2 regions of the Brevibacillus sp. NPDC003359 genome follow, and region 2 is predicted to be linked to the other one. Evidence: riboswitches for the same ligand, from Rfam matches in the RefSeq annotation. Region 2 holds a riboswitch; the other holds the start of a gene.

Region 1 (9,027 bases), 510 kb from region 2:
GTCCAAGAAGACGAGATCAAATTTTTGACTACGCGTACTCAGTGTGCGTATGGCGCGATCCGCATCCATCCGATATAGCTCTGCATAATCGTCCAACCTGCAAGTGCTGACGTTTTGTTTTACCACAGCAAACGCTTTGAGATCTCGCTCCACGAAAACAGCTCGATCCGCTCCCCTGCTCAATGCCTCGATCCCAAGACCACCTGTTCCTGCGTATAGGTCCAATGCCCACCCGCCATCGAAATACGGGCCAATCATATTAAAAATCGATTCTTTGACTTTATCGGTTGTCGGTCTTGTTCCTTTGCCTGGAACTGCTGCCAACCGTCTTCCTCTGTGTTCTCCAGAGATGACTCGCATACTCATTTCACCTGTCTGCTTTCCTTATGTATGTTGTAAGAGGTTGTTCAAAAAGTCGTCTTTTGATCACGCAGCATTCCTGAAAGCTTATTCAACATCGAAAGAGGCGTTCAGCTTCTCACCACTTTCTCGGTGCTGAAAAGACGACTTTTTGAACATATATCGTCGGAGCGATTTTTCTACGACCGAGAATGATATCATACTAACACAACTGCATACACCCGTAAAATTAGCAACTGGAAAAATTTATGGATAAAACAGGTATACAACCCATCTCGATTGGAAAAGATGTTGAATAGCGACGCAACGGTGTCGCTGACAACCGCGGAGAAGACTTACGTTTCCCCATAAGCTCTTCCTCCGGTTTCTCCTCTCCCATAATTGAAAGGCTGTTCACTTTGGCGCACGACGTGTCTGATAGGAGCATTTCGTGCCATCGCTCCCTTCATGGGAGGAGTTGAACGGCTGCCCCTCGTCATTTGGCGATGGGGTATTTTTTTGTGTGCAGCGCATACTACATGTACCTGCAACAACCTCTACATGTAGATTGCCTTTAAGGAGTGAGTCGTTCATGGCAGAAAAACAACCGTCTGTACAAAAGCTGAAGGCGTCCAACGCCCAGTCCATTGCGGACCGCACTGGCAAAGACGTGGAGCTGGCGCGAGACATGCAATCGCGTGCAGATCAATCCGATATTGTCAAACATGGACAGTAGTTACACGAGAGGCCAGCCGCATCGAATCGGCTGGCTTTTTACTTTTCCACCTTCAATTTCCTCGGCACTTCTTCTATGCGACTACAGATACTATAGAAAAATAGCTGTGAAGGAGGTATCCGAATGCATACGGTGTGGAAGGGCTCGATCAGCTTCGGCCTCGTCAATATACCTGTTCGCATGTTTACCGCAACAGAAGAGCGCGATATTCGCTTTCGCCAACTGCATAAAGAGTGTCATACCCCGATCAAGTACACGAAAATGTGTCCCCACTGCCAGCGCGAAGTCGATACGAGCGAAATCGTCCGTGGCTTCGAATACGAAAAAGGACATTTTGTCATGGTCGACGATGATGATCTGGAAGCTATTACGCCAGAAACGCGCAGAGCCATTGAAATTATCGACTTCGTAGACTTGTCAGAGATCGACCCGGTTTATTTTCATAAAAGCTATTTCTTATCGCCCCAGGACACGGGAGAAAAAGCATACGCCTTGCTGCGCTCCGCCATGGAACAGACAGGCAAGATTGGCGTTGCACAGGTAACAATGCGCAATCGGCAAAGCTTGGCAGTTATCCGACTTTATGGGCATTGCATCATGCTGGAGACGATCTTCTATCCAGATGAAGTACGTCCGGTTAGTCAAGTTCCTGCCTTACCAGAAGCCACTGTAGCCTTGGCCGAAAACGAACTGAAGATGGCAACTGAGCTCATTAGTAATATGACGATCCCTTTTGACCCGGCAAAATATACGGATGAATATCGATCCGACCTGCAAAAACTGATTGAGAAAAAACTGGAGGGTCAGGAGATCGCAACTGCACCTACCGTGGCAAGAACCAATGTAATTGATCTCATGCAAGCCCTAAAAGAAAGCTTGGAGTCTACAGCAGGTCAAGCCGCAGTGCCCATCAAAATCGAGCCCGAACCCACTCCGTCAAAGCCTGGGCGAAAACGCACCACTGCAGCCTCCGCGCCAGAAAAAGAGAAAAAGCAGCCCGCAACCAGTCCCCAAAAAACTGCGACCACTTCTACAACCAAAACATTGCGCAAAAAGAAGGCTACCACTGTTTAATCTGCACCTAAAAAAACCTGCCCACTTTGGACAGGTTTTTTTGTATTCGCATCAGGACATCTAGCTTGGCGCCATCTTCCTGCATGGTTCAATATGGATATGAACGGCATTGATTCGGTGAATCTTGCGCATCTGTTCTTCAATTTTCTCGGTGATTGTGTGGCTCTCCACCACATTCAGACCTGGATCTACGTGGATCACAACATCAACCAGTACGCTGCTTCCATGGTAGCGGGCTTTAATGTCACTGATATCCTTTACCCCTGAAATCGAGGAAATCGTAGCCCGCAGGTCTTCCAACTCGCTCTCGTCAAAACCATCTGTCAAGCGGTGGGTTGCCTCCCTGAAAATGTCCCATGCAGTCTTCAAGATGATAAGACCAACGACAAAAGCAGCTAAAGGATCAAGCCAATGCAATTGAAATTGTGCGCCTGCTACCCCGATAAACGTCCCGATACTGACGAATGCGTCTGAACGGTTGTCAGCGGCCGCTGCAAGAAGTGCTTGGCTGTTTGTTTTTATGGCGAGCTTTTTATTGTACCGATAGACGAAAAGCATAATGACCGCAGTCGCAAGTGCTGTCCACCCTGCCAACAGGTCAGGAGCCGAATGATGTGGATCAATCAAGGATGGTACGGCATTCGTAACGACTTGAACTCCGACAAATAGCATAATAAATGAAGCGACAAGTGCTGAAATCGTCTCCGCCCGAAAATGGCCATACGGGTGGTCTTTATCAGGTGGTTTCCTTGCAATACGCAACCCGATCAAAACAGCAATCGATGCGACGACATCCGTTGAGTTGTTAAGACCGTCGGCCATTAAAGCTTCCGACGCAGTGACATACGCAACTCCTATTTTTAATATGGAGCAGAAAATGTAGGCGAAAATACTCACCCACGCTCCACGTTCTCCTTGTTTTAGATCCGAATAAACATCCATACCTCATCACCTCTAAATACTTCTCCAACCTGCTTCGACAACTCGGAAGATCAAAGCATTGGAAGCAGTTGCTTTTTTTTCGAACTTCATCGTAACAGATAGGATTCATGTGGGTCTACAGAAACAGTTTTAGTCCGATTCACGAGAATAGAGGAGAGGAAAATGTGTTGCACACCCGCAAATTTTTATTGAAAAATTTTCCTTGAAATTAGATGGACTTCCCGTTATCCTAATCTTGCAATCCAAAATAAAACAGCACGGGAGCTTGGAAATCACCAGGCTGAGAGGATGGTACGTGCCATCGACCGTTGAACCTGAACTGGGTAATGCCAGCGGAGGAATGTCATATACGACACGAAAAGATGCGTGTATCTTTAGGATATCCGTTTCTTCTCTACTCTCGCGTTGGCGTCGCATGTTGAATATGCGGCGCTTTTTCGCGGGCGGTTTCTTTCGCCTCCCTAAACGGTTCTCGCTTTCGTGCAACCAAAACAAGGAGGTTTTTCTTATGTCATTGGTGTCATCGTTTCCAGGCAGTCGCAAAGTATACGAAACAGGTAGCCGTTCGGACATCCGCGTCCCGATGCGCGAGATTTCCCTTCATCCCACCGAAGGATTGTTTGGCTCCACACCCAATCCCCCTCTTCGCGTGTACGATACGAGTGGCGAGTATACCGCAGGGGGTTACGTCCCTGATATTCAAGCAGGACTGCCCTCCATCCGCCACAAGTGGATCGATGAGCGAAATGATGCAGAAACGTATGTCGGTCGCGAACCGCAGCTCGTCGACGACGGCATCAGAAACGAAGAAAAGGCAGTCACTCTCCCCACTTTCCCCCGGGAAGGCTACAAACCAAAGCGGGCAAAAGCAGGGAAAATGGTTACCCAGCTTCATTATGCCCGAAAAAATATCATCACACCGGAAATGGAATACGTCGCCATTCGCGAGGGTGTCTCTCCTGAATTTGTACGGGCAGAAATCGCCGCTGGACGTGCGATCCTCCCTTCTAACGTCAATCACCCTGAAAGCGAGCCGATGATCATTGGCCGCAACTTTCATGTCAAAATCAATGCCAACATCGGAACGTCAGCTGTCAGCTCTTCGATGGAAGAAGAAGTCGAAAAAATGATTTGGTCGGTCCGTTGGGGTGCTGACACCATCATGGACCTCTCGACGGGAAAACATATACACACTACGCGGGAGTGGATTATCCGCAATAGTCCTGTACCAATCGGAACCGTCCCCATCTACCAAGCACTCGAAAAAGTAAATGGGAAAGCAGAGGATTTGACATGGGAAGTTTACCGAGACACCTTGATTGAGCAAGCAGAACAAGGCGTCGATTACTTTACCATTCACGCTGGCGTTCTATTGCGCTACATCCCTATGACAGCAAAACGCGTTACCGGTATCGTCTCTCGCGGCGGATCAATTTTGGCCGCATGGTGCCTGGCCCATCATGAGGAAAACTTTTTGTATACGCATTTCGCTGAAATTTGCGAAATTCTGAAGGCCTATGACATTTGCGTCTCTCTCGGAGATGGGCTACGCCCTGGCTCCATCGCGGATGCGAATGATGAGGCACAGTTCGCCGAGCTTGAAACATTGGGTGAACTCACAAAAATTGCGTGGGAACACGACGTACAAGTCATGATTGAAGGCCCTGGTCACGTCCCCATGCATCTTATTCGCGAAAATATGGATAAACAGTTATCCATTTGTCACGAGGCACCTTTTTACACACTTGGGCCGCTCACGACAGACATCGCCCCCGGCTATGATCACATTACTTCAGCGATTGGTGCCGCTATGATTGGTTGGTTCGGAACAGCCATGCTCTGCTATGTAACGCCCAAGGAGCACCTCGGCCTACCCAATAAAGAGGATGTCCGCAACGGTCTAATCGCATACAAAATCGCAGCGCATGCCGCTGATCTCGCGAAAGGACATCCTCGTGCGAAACAACGAGACGACGCTTTATCCAAAGCTCGTTTTGATTTTCGCTGGATCGACCAGTTCAATTTGTCTTTGGACCCAGAGCGCGCCCGCGAATATCACGACGAAACATTGCCAGCTGAAGCAGCCAAATCCGCTCATTTTTGTTCCATGTGCGGTCCTAAATTTTGCAGCATGAAAATATCTCACGACATTCGTCATATCGCCAATGAACAAGGGACTGCCCAAGATCCCACCATTCTTGCAGGTATGCAGGAAAAATCGCGTGAGTTCCGCGAACAAGGAAGCCGTTTGTACCAGTCGTAATGGAGGAGGATGCATATGGAGGAAGCCAGTCGTTTACGTGAAAAGATCATTCGACTAGAGGCCGAGCTAGAACGATCCAAACAACAATTGCGGCTGATTCAACAGGACTGCAACCACGTCTATATCGAAACACCACTCACGCGAACATGCTCCAAGTGCCTGCAAACCGAAAGCCTCTATTATTAATAGAAAAAGGTCGAAATCCTTTTGGAGGATCTCGACCTTTTTTCTTGCTTATCTCGTCATTCCAACTTGCAACGGAAGTCCTTCTTTATAATAGAGAGTGGGCGATAGCAGAATGAAGAAAATATGGACATGCAAAAAGCCCTGCTGCTTCAAAATGCTGTTTATGGCGCTCGCAATCGCGTCATGTTGCTTTTGTTCACGAGGAAACATCATGATCTCTACAGACAAAGGACTGTTCGTCAGTTGCTCTACCTGAAGCAGCTCCAATTTTACCTTTTCCTGAGCTACCTCAGCAATTTTAGAAAACTCTTCTATAAGAATCTGAGAAATAGGCTCTATGTCTTGCTTCGCAAAGCCTTTAAACCGAAGAAACGGCAAGTCAATTCCTTCTTTCGTAAATGAGTTCGCACAGTCATTATAAACAAGTCATTAGTTATATATCAATGAAAAAAGGGTTAAAGAAAGTGAACTACAGACATTCCCAGCACGAGCGAGACACAAAGAGGGCCATATCAGAGAGCGGCTCCCTTCCCATGAGGTGTGGTGGACGTACCACGGAAGGAGGAAGCAGCTCAACCAGATACAGCCCAATTCGCTAACCCATCAGTACCTTTAGTTACAAGTAGTATAGCTCGAATTCAATACTTAATCAATAAATAAGTTTCGTAAAATTCCAACTGTTACAGATGTATGTACATCCATCAACAAAAACAACCGAGGGCGAAACGGCAGATTACTCTACTACGTATAGCTGATCTGTTACGGATTCAATCAAAGGCCCCATATCTTGAAGCAAGTCACGATATCTTTCACTATTTTTCATGGTATCCAACGTTTCCTTATCTCTCCAAACACTAATCACACCGAAAAAAGGATTGTCCGTTTCTAAGCTAGGCTCCATGAAATAAACTTCAACACATCCTGCATCTTTATTGACAGGAACAAGTAAGTGTCGTCCAATTTGCCGTAATTGTTCCTCCATTCCCACTTTACTACTGAGCGTTACCACTCGAACAAACATGTTATACCTCCTTAATTCCCAATTCATTAACTAGTTAACGAATAACTTCTTTTAACCAAGAATCCAATTTCATCAGATAATCAGTTGAGCATGTTTGGTTTAGTTCTCTGTGTAAAGAAGCGATGGATTGACGTTTTAATACAGTTTGCCAAGCATGCTCAGCTTCCTCCATTACATCGGATAACAAGCAGGCGTTGTTTTCATTCGACAAAAGCATCCCTTCAAAAATACCTGTTGAACGATAAAGAGATTTCACGCCTTCGATTGCGCTGAACACATCATGTATGGTGATGTCATCAGGTGAAGCTTGTAGTCGAAATCCACCTTTTGCACCTGGCACAGAAGAAACGATCCCTGCCTGTACAAGTTTTCTCATTAACTTCTGCAAATAAGTTGGAGAGACCCGGAGCTGTTGACTTAGAGCTTCACCAGATAACATCGCATGTCTAGGTAATCGAGTGAGCACGAGAAGAGCATACACGGCTTGTTCGACGCCACCCTTCATATTCATGCTTCATCATTTGTCTTAACCATCTGATTTTGTTGTGCGATTTTTAACTTTTGAGGTGTGACATCGTTACCAAGTGGGTCCAAAATCGTTAACCCTGAAAATGTGTGCAAAACTTGCCCACGAATGATTTGCAGATATATTGTTTTTTGGCTAAAATGTTAATTCGTTTCAAAATCGGAATCATTACTTTTTCCACCTTTCTATTAGAGAAGTTCCTTTGCAAGCAATCGGTAAGATTCTAGTCTCGCCTCATGGCTATGACTGATTGTTCCAAGTACAGCTTCAGTGATACCGTATTTTTCATCGTGTTCACGCAGCGTATTCGCAACATCTTTTGCACTTCCTACAAGGAATCGTTTGCGGTTGTGTTCGATCGCCATTTTATCCATCTCGGTATAGGAATAATTCAACGCATCTTCTGGGCTGAAAATTTGAAACGGCATTCCTTTATCCAAAAACAGCAAATTTAAATCGAGGCTAGCTGCATGATATTCGGCTTCCTCCGTTGTTTCTGCCGCCATCACAAAATATCCAACATTGATTTTGGGGTCGGACATAAATTCTGAAGGAGTGAAATTTTCGCGATATGCCTCAAGCATCGACGTATCCAACTGTCCGCTAATAAATTGGGCGAAGGAATAACCAATCCCGAATCTTCCTGCTTGTGCAGCACTGCTTCCACTGGAACCTAACAGCCAAACCTCAGGTAGTGGTGCATCCAAAGGAGCAGCCAACGTCCGACTATACACGTGGTCTTCAGGCATCGCGTCAGTCATAAACATCATGGTTTCCACAAGCTTATCGTACTGGTTTAGCACATTCGGTTGCCTACCTTCGTGCAAGGCAAGTGTAGAGAAGCGATCCCCACCAGGAGCACGACCTACTCCAAAATCAATTCGATTTGGATAGAGGGTAGTAAGGGTCTTAAAAACTTCCGCCATTTTTAGCGGAGAATAATGCATCAGCATAATTCCACCCGATCCTACACGAATGTTCTTGGTTGCAGAAGCTATATGCGCAATCATGATTTCAGGTGAGGCACTTACCAAGTTTGTCGCCCCATGATGCTCGGAGTACCATATCCTGTTGTAACCCAATTCATCTACCCGTTTCGCTAATTCAATGGTATTTTGAAAAGTTTGAGCTGAAGTTTGTCCATTAGAAGTAGGCGTTTGATCCAAAACACTCAATTTCATTGAAATACCTTCTTTTGTAGTTAATGAGGATATCTAATATCCGTAATTTTGTTTTATAGAAAGGCGACAGAATTAAAATCTATCGAATTGCAGGGAAGCCGCCACATGACTGTAGCGGTACCCCTCCTCTCGTGAATACTACATTCACAATGAGTTTTTATAACTTCCCATTCCAATAAGTTACTTCGTCAACAGCCAACCTAACAGTCGGGAACCCTAGTTGCGCTGCTTTTCCTACTGGAATCATGAGTACATTCACCCAGTTGTCTGGAACATGAAAAGCTTTTCGGAATTCTTCGGTATTGTAGCCAAGCATAGGAACTGTGTCATAACCTCTTGCCTTAGCCGCGAGCATCAATTGCATCGCTATTAGACCTCCATCAAGGTGTTGCCACTCTCTCCATACTTGCTCACTGACAGTCCCGTAGTACCCCTTTACACTTTCGTTAATTCTATTCTTTACTTCCTCAGGCATAAAACCAGCATCTACAGCTCTTTGATTGATTTTGTCAGCGTTCTCCACTGTATAGGCGTCCATATCACCTAACACAACAATGACTGCGGATGCATCAACCACTTGTTGTTGTCCCAATGCCATCGGAAGCAGCTTTTCCTTGAGCTCCTTCTCTGTAAACACCATAAAACGCCAAGGATTCAGATTCGTACCACTCGGAGCGAACATAGCCTCTCCAATGAGCTCTTTGATTTCTTGCTCTGAGATTTTATAAGAAGGATCAAAGGTCCGAACAGACCGGCGCT
Region 2 (9,027 bases):
CAGGCTCCGTTTTTTACGTACACCGATGATCAAGGCAAGCGACATCAGGTGTGGTTTGAGGATGCGCGGTCGATCCATGCTAAGTTTAATCTGGTTAAACAACTTGGTTTGAGAGGTGTCAGCTACTGGAAACTCGGTTTGCCATTTCCGCAAAATTGGCTGTTGATTGAGGAGAACTTTCGCGTCCGTAAGCGTGCGTAGTCAACTGGCGTACATTCCATCTCGGTTTGTACGCCTTTTTTTCGAATGAAAAATCATGGTATGATGAAGAGGACAGGAAGAAAAAGGGGGGAAATCATGGGAGAGTGCAAATTGGATCACAGCCATGAGGACGTACTCAAAAAACTGGCAGAACAAGCTCCACATCTGTCGGAGCTGCGTGTGAGTCAATTCAAAAATCAGTTGAATGGCGAACTCAGCCAAGAGCGTCTAAACGAGCTATTTCATTTATTGAAAAAGTATGACCTGGCAAGCCCAGAGGAGCGCCAAGAGCGCGAAAAACAAATGGATCGTTTGTTTGGTTAAGCCTATACATATGATTGTTGTTTTTGCCCCCTAGTGGGAGAATCAAGCTGGAACCTTTGTTCCATGCAGCGAGGAGTAACGATGAACGATAGACTCTATTATCAGGATGCCTATACGAGAACATTTTCGGCCCAGGTGACGAGATCAGGTGTCGAACAAGATGGAACACCTTACGTGGTCCTTAATCAAACGGCTTTTTACCCTACTGGAGGTGGACAGCCTTCCGACCTGGGAGTATTGGAAGAGATTCGTGTGGTAGATGTGGAAGAAGTAGAAGGTGAAATTCGTCACCGGCTGGAAGCTCCTTTGTCCGAAAGCATAGCGGAAGTGACGGCTCACATCGATTGGGACCGCCGCTTTGATCACATGCAACAGCACGCTGGCCAACACATTTTATCTGCGTCCTTCCTGGAGGTCGTGCAGGCTGAGACCGTTGCCTTTCACTTGGGCAAAGAGCGTGTCACCATTGATGTACGACTGGATGAGTTGACAGCAGATGTATGGGAGAAGGTAGAGAAGCGAGCCAACCAGATTGTTCTGGAAAACCACCCCATCATTGCGCGGTTCGTTGATGATGAGGAATTGGCAACGCTGCCCTTGAAAAAACAGCCGACCGTTACCGAAAATATTCGCGTCGTGATGATACCTGAGTTTGATTACAATCCATGTGGAGGAACACATCCAGCGCGTACCGGCGAAGTCGGGATGATCAAGATCTTGGGCTGGGAGCGACATCGCGGAAACATTCGTCTGGAATTCATCTGTGGCTGGCGAGCTTTGCGGGACTACAACCAAAAGCAAGCTGTCGTTCGTGATACGGCGAAGCTGCTCGCTACCAACGAAGGTGAACTGATCGCACAGACGGAACGCCTCCTCGCAGAACGTGATGCCTTGAAGACAAAATTGGCTGATGTGGATAAGCAGATCTTAGAAGTGGAAGTCAATCAACAACTATCTGCTGCTAGCCAGCTGGGTAATTCTCGTCTCATCATGCGGACCTTCACAGACAAAACCATTCAACAGCTTCAACAGTTCGCACAGCTGGCTACTACTCTGGCGCCAGATGCGATTTGTCTCTTGGCTGCTACTACCGAAGACAAGATGCAAGTCGTGTTTGCTCGTGGGCAAGAAGTCAACGTAGCCATCAATCAAGTATTGAAAGAAACCTTGCCGGTTATTGACGGAAAAGGTGGGGGAAATCCTGCTATGGCACAGGGCGGCGGGCAGCGACTGGTGGATGCAGAAGAAGTATTGCTGCATGCTCGCAAACTGCTCGAAGCCTCCCTTATGTAAATGCATTCGATCTAATTAAAGGAGGATACCGCGATGAACTGGAATCCGGGAGATATCGTTCGCGTTGCGCAGCGAACGGGAGAATATATTGCAGAAGTATTGGAAATCCACGATTCGAAGCTGTTGGTAAAAGTGTTGGCAGTCACCAAATACCCGACACAAGGCGATTTGCATTCTTCCTACGAAGTAGATGTGCCGCTGTTTCACCAGCGTCCAGCACTCTCTTACATGGAAAAATTCATGACGCCTGTCCAAGGAGTCATTCGCTATAATGGTGCCATTCCAGACTACAAGGAATCCGTGCGCCAGGCAATGGAGAGAGAAATGGATAAGCTGAAAAAAATGGCTACTTGGGCAGAGCGTTGTCTCATTGAGCTGGAAAAGATGCACAAGGAAGCCTTTACAAACACGAAATAGAGTGGTACTGTAATACTCGAATGTACGACAATTGCATAGCTTTACTACCAAACGGGGGCCAAGCAACGTTGGCTGAGATTGTAACGAGTGTGTTACTGACCGTTGAACCTGACCTGGGTCATGCCAGCGGAGGAAGAGGTATAGGGAATCGGAATCACGGTGTCGCATTCGAGGCGAAGAAAAGCTTGTTTGCGTGCACGTATGATAAGATGACACTCAACCATCCGAGGCGGATGGTTTTTTTATGCCATTCGTCCGGTGAGATGGGATGGGTATACGGCTTCTTCTGTTTGTCTGAATCGACTCAGGCAGGCGGGGGAAGCCGTTTTTTTTTCCAGTAGAAGGAGGTTATCCATGATTGTTCAGCTGAATGGGAAAAAAGTAGAGTTGGCGGAAGAGATCACAACAGTGCGAGCCTTGCTCACTTCTTATTCCCTGCAAGAGAAGATTGTCGTCGTAGAGCGAAATGGTGAAATTATTGATCGCTCAACGTACGAACAAACACCGATTGCAGACGGAGATCGCATAGAAATCGTTCATTTTGTCGGAGGAGGATGATCATGATGGATACATTGAAAATTGGACCTTACGAGTTTCGCTCCCGCTTGCTGCTAGGGACTGGTAAATTCGCTGATTTGGATACACAAGGGAAAGCGGTAGAGGTGTCGGAAGCAGAAATTTTGACATTTGCGATTCGTCGCTTGAATTTGGAAAATCCGCAAGAACCGAACTTTTTGGAACAACTCGATTTGAAAAAATTCACCCTGCTACCAAATACAGCAGGTGCCTATACAGCAGAAGAAGCAGTGCGCATTGCCCGTTTGGCTAAAGCATCTGGACTGTGTGACATGATCAAGGTCGAAGTCATTGGTGACCCGAAAACACTTCTCCCTGATCCAATTGGCACTCTTGAGGCATCGAAAATCTTGGTGGAAGAAGGCTTTATCGTACTGACCTACACCAATGACGATCCGATTCTAGCTAGACGTCTGCAAGAGGTTGGCGTACATGCGGTTATGCCCGGTGCGTCACCAATCGGTTCCGGACAAGGGATTGTCAACGAAAACAACCTCCGCTTTATCATCGAGGATGCGAAAGTTCCGATTATCGTGGATGCAGGAATTGGCTCGCCAGCAGACTGCGCAAAAGCGATGGAGCTGGGGGCGGACGGTGTCTTGTTGAATACGGCAGTAGCACTCGCTGACAATCCTGTCCTGATGGCAGAAGCGATGAAGCTCGCTGTGGAAGCAGGTCGCAAAGGGTTCTTGGCAGGCCGTATCGCGAAAAAGCGTTACGCGTCCGCGAGCAGCCCGACCGAAGGGATGATTGAGTAGCATGGATCGGCTGACGGAAGCGGTAGAATCGATTGCCAGCCGTAAAGAAGAGTTGTTCGCATTAGTGGCAGAGCTCGTCTCTCATCCGACTGTGAGTCCTCCCGCGCGAAACAGCGATGTCGCACAAGGAGTCATCGCCAACAGACTGCAAGCGATGGGATTCGAGGTGGATCGTTGGACGGTATATCCAGGAGATGACAATATCGTCGGTCGGTTATCAGGGAGTGCCTCTACTCAGGCAAACAGCTTGATCATCAACGGGCATATCGATGTGGCTGAAGTCGGAGATGACACGGGGTGGACTTATCCACCTTTTGCTCTGACACATGGCAAGGATGGGCGCCTTTACGGCCGTGGTGTTGCCGATATGAAAGGCGGACTCGCAGCGAGCTTGTTTGCGATCCAAATGCTGCGTGAACAAGGAATGGAGCTCCAAGGTGATCTGCTCTTTCAATCCGTCATCGGAGAAGAAGCAGGTGAAGCGGGGACATTGGTCGCTATCGAGCGTGGGTATCAGGCTGACTACGCCGTTGTCGTGGATACGAGCAATCTCCAAATGCAAGGACAGGGTGGGGTCATTACAGGCTGGATCACGATTGAGAGTCCGACGACGCTGCATGACGGAATGCGCGCGCAGACGATTCATGCAGGCGGACGTGTCCGGGGAGCCTCAGCCATTGAAAAAATGACGAAGGTGATCACCGCCCTACAGGAGCTGGAGCGGGACTGGGCTGTCATGAAATCTTATCCCGGCTTCTCGGCAGGCAGCAATACGATCAATCCCGCAGTCATCGAGGGAGGTCGTCACGCTGCGTTCATCGCAGACCGTTGTGCTCTATGGATTACCGTTCATTTTTATCCGAATGAATCCTACGAAGAGATCATTCGAGAGATCGAGGATCACGTCGGACGTACAGCAGCAGCTGATCTTTGGCTGAGAGACAATCCCCCAACATTCCGCTGGGGTGGACGTTCGATGATTGAAGAGCGTGGTGAAATCTTTCCTTCACTGGAGTTGGATACGGAGCATTCGGGTCTGGCAGCGCTGCAATCCGCATATGGGAGTCAATTACAGCAAGCGCCTATCGTGAATATGTCGCCTACGGTAACGGATGCAGGCTGGTTTGCGCATGCAGGCATTCCGGCGGTGCTATTTGGACCCGGTGAGCTTACGCATGCACATGCCGTTGATGAGTCGATTGATCCTGACCAGCTTGTTCATTTTGCCCAGATCATGGCCCGCTTCATTGCCACTTGGTGTAATACCCCAAAGGAAGCGAAGGAGTGAGTATCGCATGAAAACCTTTACTGATCGTTTGAGAAAAAGTGTAGCCCCGATCTGGGAGCGTGTTCATCAACATCCTTTTGTCACTGGACTTGGAGATGGCAGCCTGCCCGTTGGTGCATTCAAATATTACATGAAACAAGACTACATCTATTTGATTGATTACGCGAAAATGTTCGCGATTGCGAGTGTGAAGGCGTACGATCTGGAAACAAGCTCCAGGTTCGCTGCTTTGCAAGAATCGACGCTGAATACGGAGATGGAGCTGCATCGTCAGTATGCCGAGCGCTTTGGCATCTCCCGCGCGGAGCTGGAAGCGACAGAGCCTTCGTTTGTCATGCTGGGGTACACCAGCTACATGCTGCGTGTCGCTCATCAAGGATCGCTGGCAGAATTGGTGAGTGCACTTCTCCCATGCACATGGAGCTATTGGGAAATCGGAAAGCGCTTGGCTCAAGTAGAAGGGGCCTTGGATCACGAACTGTACGGGGAATGGGTACGCATGTACAGCTCCGATGAATTTGGGCAACTTGCGATCTGGCTAATTGATATCATGAATCAATTGGCGGAAGGAAAGAGCGAGCAAGAGCTGGCTAGAATGGAAGAGTATTTTGTCAATACCTCCAAAATGGAGTACATGTTCTGGGACATGTCCTACAGAGAGGAAATGTGGCCTTGGGAGAACAACTAGCTTTCGCCGACGTCAGCTTTTCGTATGGTGACAAGCAGATTCTCGATCATTTTGATCTGCGTGTGGAAAAAGGAGAATTTGTCAGTTTAATCGGTCCAAGCGGGATTGGGAAAAGCACCTTGTTTCAACTCATCGCAGGTCTTCTTACGCCGGAACAAGGCGAAATCAGACTCGGCAGTGTACCAGTAGCAAATCGTTTGGGGCAGGTCGGCTATATGCCCCAACGCGATCTGCTCATGCCATGGCGCACGATTGTCGAGAACGCAGCTTTGCCACTAGAAATCAAAGGTATGACGAAAAAAGAAGCGCATGAGCGAGTCAGACAGCAATTGCCAAGGTACGGGCTTCAGGATTGGGCTGATAGCTATCCAGCCCAGCTATCCGGTGGAATGCGTCAGCGTGTTTCCTTTTTGCGCGCATTGTTTTCCGGGGCGGAGATGATGCTGTTGGATGAGCCGTTCAGTGCATTGGATGGGATTACGAGAATGGACATGCAAGAGTGGCTGATGGAAAAGTGGCAGGAAACAGGCAGTACGATGCTGATGATTACACATGACATCGACGAAGCCATTTTGCTTGCAGATCGTATCGTTGTGTTGACAGGTAGTCCGATCACCAAGCCGATTGAACTAACCGTTCCGGTGAGCAGACCGCGAACGGCGAGCAGCCGCAACCAAAGCGGATTTTTGGCATTACGTGAACAAATCTGGGAACTTCTTCGACAGCAGCGCCAAGAAACGATGAAGCCGTTGAGGAGAGAAGCATGATGGGGAGAGGCATCTGGTTTGGCATCTCCATCGCCCTTTTTCTCCTGGTGTGGGAAGCTGGATGTCGCTTCCTCGGAGTGCCGCCATTCATTTTACCACCACCTAGCGCTGTGGTCGTGTCTTTGTGGGATTTACGTGCCTCTTTAGTAGGTGTACATCTTTGGGCGACGTTAAAGGAAGTATTACTAGGACTATCGATCTCGATTGTGTTTGGAATCTGCCTTGCATTTGCGATGATTCGCAGTCGGATTGTGGAGCGCTTGGTCTATCCGTATATCGTCATCTCCCAAACGATCCCAATTATAGCGTTATCACCCGTATTTATTTTGTGGTTCGGGTATGATTTATCAGGAAAAATCGCCGTAACGATTCTATTTACTTTCTTTCCGATCGTCGTCAACACGTATGATGGACTTCGCTCGACGGACAAGGAAATGCTTCAGCTCTTAAAAACAATGGGTGCTACGGACGGACAAATTTTCACCAAGCTGCAACTGCCGTCGAGTTTGCCCCATTTCTTCAGCGGCCTCAAAGTGGCAGCTACCTACAGTGTGGCTGGGGCGACGATTGGGGAATGGCTGGGAGCGAGCGAGGGTCTCGGGTACTTTGGCAGACGAGCATCAGGCAATTTTCAGGCACCTGCGTTGTTTGCCTCGGTCCTGTTGCTCTCGATTATCGGCATGCTGCTGTTTTGGCTGGCGGGACGAGTCGAACGTCATTTTTCCCCGCATATGAAAATCAAAGGAGAACAACAATGAAACCACTCAGCAAATGGACGAACGCATTCATGGCACTCACATTGGCAACAGGTCTTGCTGCTTGCGGCAATCAGGCGAGCCCGGATGCTGGTCAGACGCAAGCCCCTGCAAATAAAGGAGCGGAGCTAACCGAGCTGACGATTGCACTCGATTGGTATCCGAATGCCGTACACTCCTTCTTGTATGTCGCAGAGGAGCAAGGCTATTTCAAAGATGAGAACCTCAAGGTGACTATGCAAATGCCTTCAGACAGCAATGATCCATTGAAGATGGCGGCTGCAGGTAAAGTAGATTTGGCAATCAGCTATCAGCATCAGCTTATCCAGGCTCGCTCCGAAGGTGTTCCGGTTATATCTGTAGGCGCTCTCGTCCGTCATCCGCTGAACGTGATCATGACACGACAAGATAGCGGACTCGATACTCCGCAAAAGCTGGCTGGCAAAAATATCGGCTATCCTTCGATTCCGATTAATGAGTCGATTGTCCGCCAAGTCATCAAGCACGTGGGGGCAGACGACTCTGGTTTAACATTCACCGATATCGGTTTCGATATTGTGCCAGCGTTGACTGCTAAAAAGGTAGATGCCGTAGTAGGTGGCTATATCAATCACGAACTGCCGATTTTGGAGAAGCACGGTGTTTCTGTGAATGTTTTCAAGCCTTCTGAGTTTGGTGTACCGGACTACTATGAGCTCGTATTGGCGACCAGCGACGATACGTTGGGCAAAAAGCAGCAAGCGATGGAAGGCTTCCTGCGTGCGATTGGCAAGGGCCAAGACTATGTGAAGAACAACAAAGAAAAAGCACTTGATCTGTTATTGAGCAAACAAGCGAGCGAATTCCCGCTGGAAGAAGACATTGAGACCAAGAGCTTGGATATCCTGATTCCGTTGATGGATGCGGGAGAAAAGCCTTTTGGATACCAGACGACCGAATCTTGGCAAACACTGATTGATTGGATGAAAAAAGAGAAGTTGATTACGGCTGACGTCAAAGCAGAAGAGATCATGCGCGCTCTCGTGAAGTAATTGACGCAGAAGTAGTCAAAAAGCACCTCCTTTGCACGCTTTTGAGAGTTTACTCTCCATTAGCGAGACAGAGGAGGTGCTTTTCCGATTAGGAGGAGAGGGGGAAACAAAGTTCTGCTGTCATCCCTTTTCCTGTATCGCTTGTTAACAGAAGGCGTCCATGATGAGCGGCAGCAATACGCGCAACCATGGGCAAACCGAGACCATGACCATTGTGGGAGGGAGATTTTCTTTTTGATGAATAAGGCAATTCCACCAAGTCAGGCAGCATGCTTTGCTCGATGCCTTTTCCATTGTCAGTGATTATCAGGAGAGCATGGCGCTGGTTAGGTGACAGGGTCGTTTGCACGTGGATGTGACAGCCTGATGGGTTATGCACGATACTGTTTTGGACCAGATTCGTGATGGCGCGGACAAGAAGTTTTTCATCGCCCATCACAAAGCATTGCTCAGTCGTGACATCCAGCTCGATGGTAAAGGTCTCTGCCAAATCGTTGTTCAAAAAGTCAGTGACAATTTGCCGCGCAAGTGTCGATAGCCGAATCGGTTTGGTATGAATGGGCTGCATTTCGTATTCCAGCATGGAAACGAGATTCAAGTCGCTGACCAGAGACCGGAGCTTTTCCCCTTGCTTTCGAATAATGCTTGCTTTTTGCTGCTGTTCGTAAGGAACCACGTCGCTCTCTTCCAATTCACTGGCATACCCGAGCACCATCGATAATGGCGTGCGTATATCGTGGGAGATTCCAGCGATCCAGTTCGAGCGTGCTTCGTCTCTTGCTTTTAGCAAAGCGTTCTTTTCTTGTAGTAGCGACGATGCATGATTGATGCTTCTGGCAATCCCGCTGAACATTCCTTTTGCCACGACATGTGTATGCTGATCTTCTGAAAGAGCGTGAATCCCGCTAATCAGTGGGCGGATTGCTCGA

What was found. A riboswitch is a leader RNA that binds a small molecule or an ion and turns the genes downstream of it on or off. The one in region 2 is predicted to bind thiamine pyrophosphate.
Region 1: it holds a riboswitch for thiamine pyrophosphate, as region 2 does, so the genes downstream of both, thiC (phosphomethylpyrimidine synthase ThiC) here and thiS (sulfur carrier protein ThiS) in region 2, are expected to answer to the same signal.

The regions. Positions count from the first base shown of each region.
Region 1 covers NZ_JBIAOR010000001.1:1,523,870-1,532,896, forward strand. Annotated here, with positions in the region: gene rsmD (16S rRNA (guanine(966)-N(2))-methyltransferase RsmD) at 1-360, opposite strand, end outside; gene ACFYU8_RS06985 (hypothetical protein) at 932-1,075, shown strand; gene ku (non-homologous end joining protein Ku) at 1,199-2,149, shown strand; gene ACFYU8_RS06995 (cation diffusion facilitator family transporter) at 2,210-3,091, opposite strand; TPP riboswitch at 3,339-3,450, shown strand; gene thiC (phosphomethylpyrimidine synthase ThiC) at 3,600-5,354, shown strand; gene ACFYU8_RS07005 (hypothetical protein) at 5,370-5,540, shown strand; gene ACFYU8_RS07010 (DUF1904 family protein) at 5,589-5,918, opposite strand; gene ACFYU8_RS07015 (putative quinol monooxygenase) at 6,274-6,561, opposite strand; gene ACFYU8_RS07020 (Rrf2 family transcriptional regulator) at 6,596-7,072, opposite strand; partial or broken gene ACFYU8_RS07025 (DUF896 domain-containing protein) at 7,069-7,256, opposite strand; gene ACFYU8_RS07030 (LLM class flavin-dependent oxidoreductase) at 7,276-8,268, opposite strand; gene ACFYU8_RS07035 (nitroreductase family protein) at 8,426-9,027, opposite strand, start outside.
Region 2 covers NZ_JBIAOR010000001.1:1,015,993-1,025,019, reverse strand. Annotated here, with positions in the region: gene ACFYU8_RS04500 (glycoside hydrolase family 18 protein) at 1-201, shown strand, start outside; gene ACFYU8_RS04495 (hypothetical protein) at 298-525, shown strand; gene ACFYU8_RS04490 (alanyl-tRNA editing protein) at 607-1,818, shown strand; gene kapB (kinase-associated lipoprotein KapB) at 1,852-2,235, shown strand; TPP riboswitch at 2,277-2,387, shown strand; gene thiS (sulfur carrier protein ThiS) at 2,590-2,793, shown strand; gene ACFYU8_RS04475 (thiazole synthase) at 2,796-3,569, shown strand; gene ACFYU8_RS04470 (acetylornithine deacetylase) at 3,571-4,857, shown strand; gene tenA (thiaminase II) at 4,865-5,545, shown strand; partial or broken gene ACFYU8_RS04460 (ABC transporter ATP-binding protein) at 5,632-6,312, shown strand; gene ACFYU8_RS04455 (ABC transporter permease) at 6,312-7,070, shown strand; gene ACFYU8_RS04450 (ABC transporter substrate-binding protein) at 7,067-8,098, shown strand; gene ACFYU8_RS04445 (sensor histidine kinase) at 8,187-9,027, opposite strand, start outside.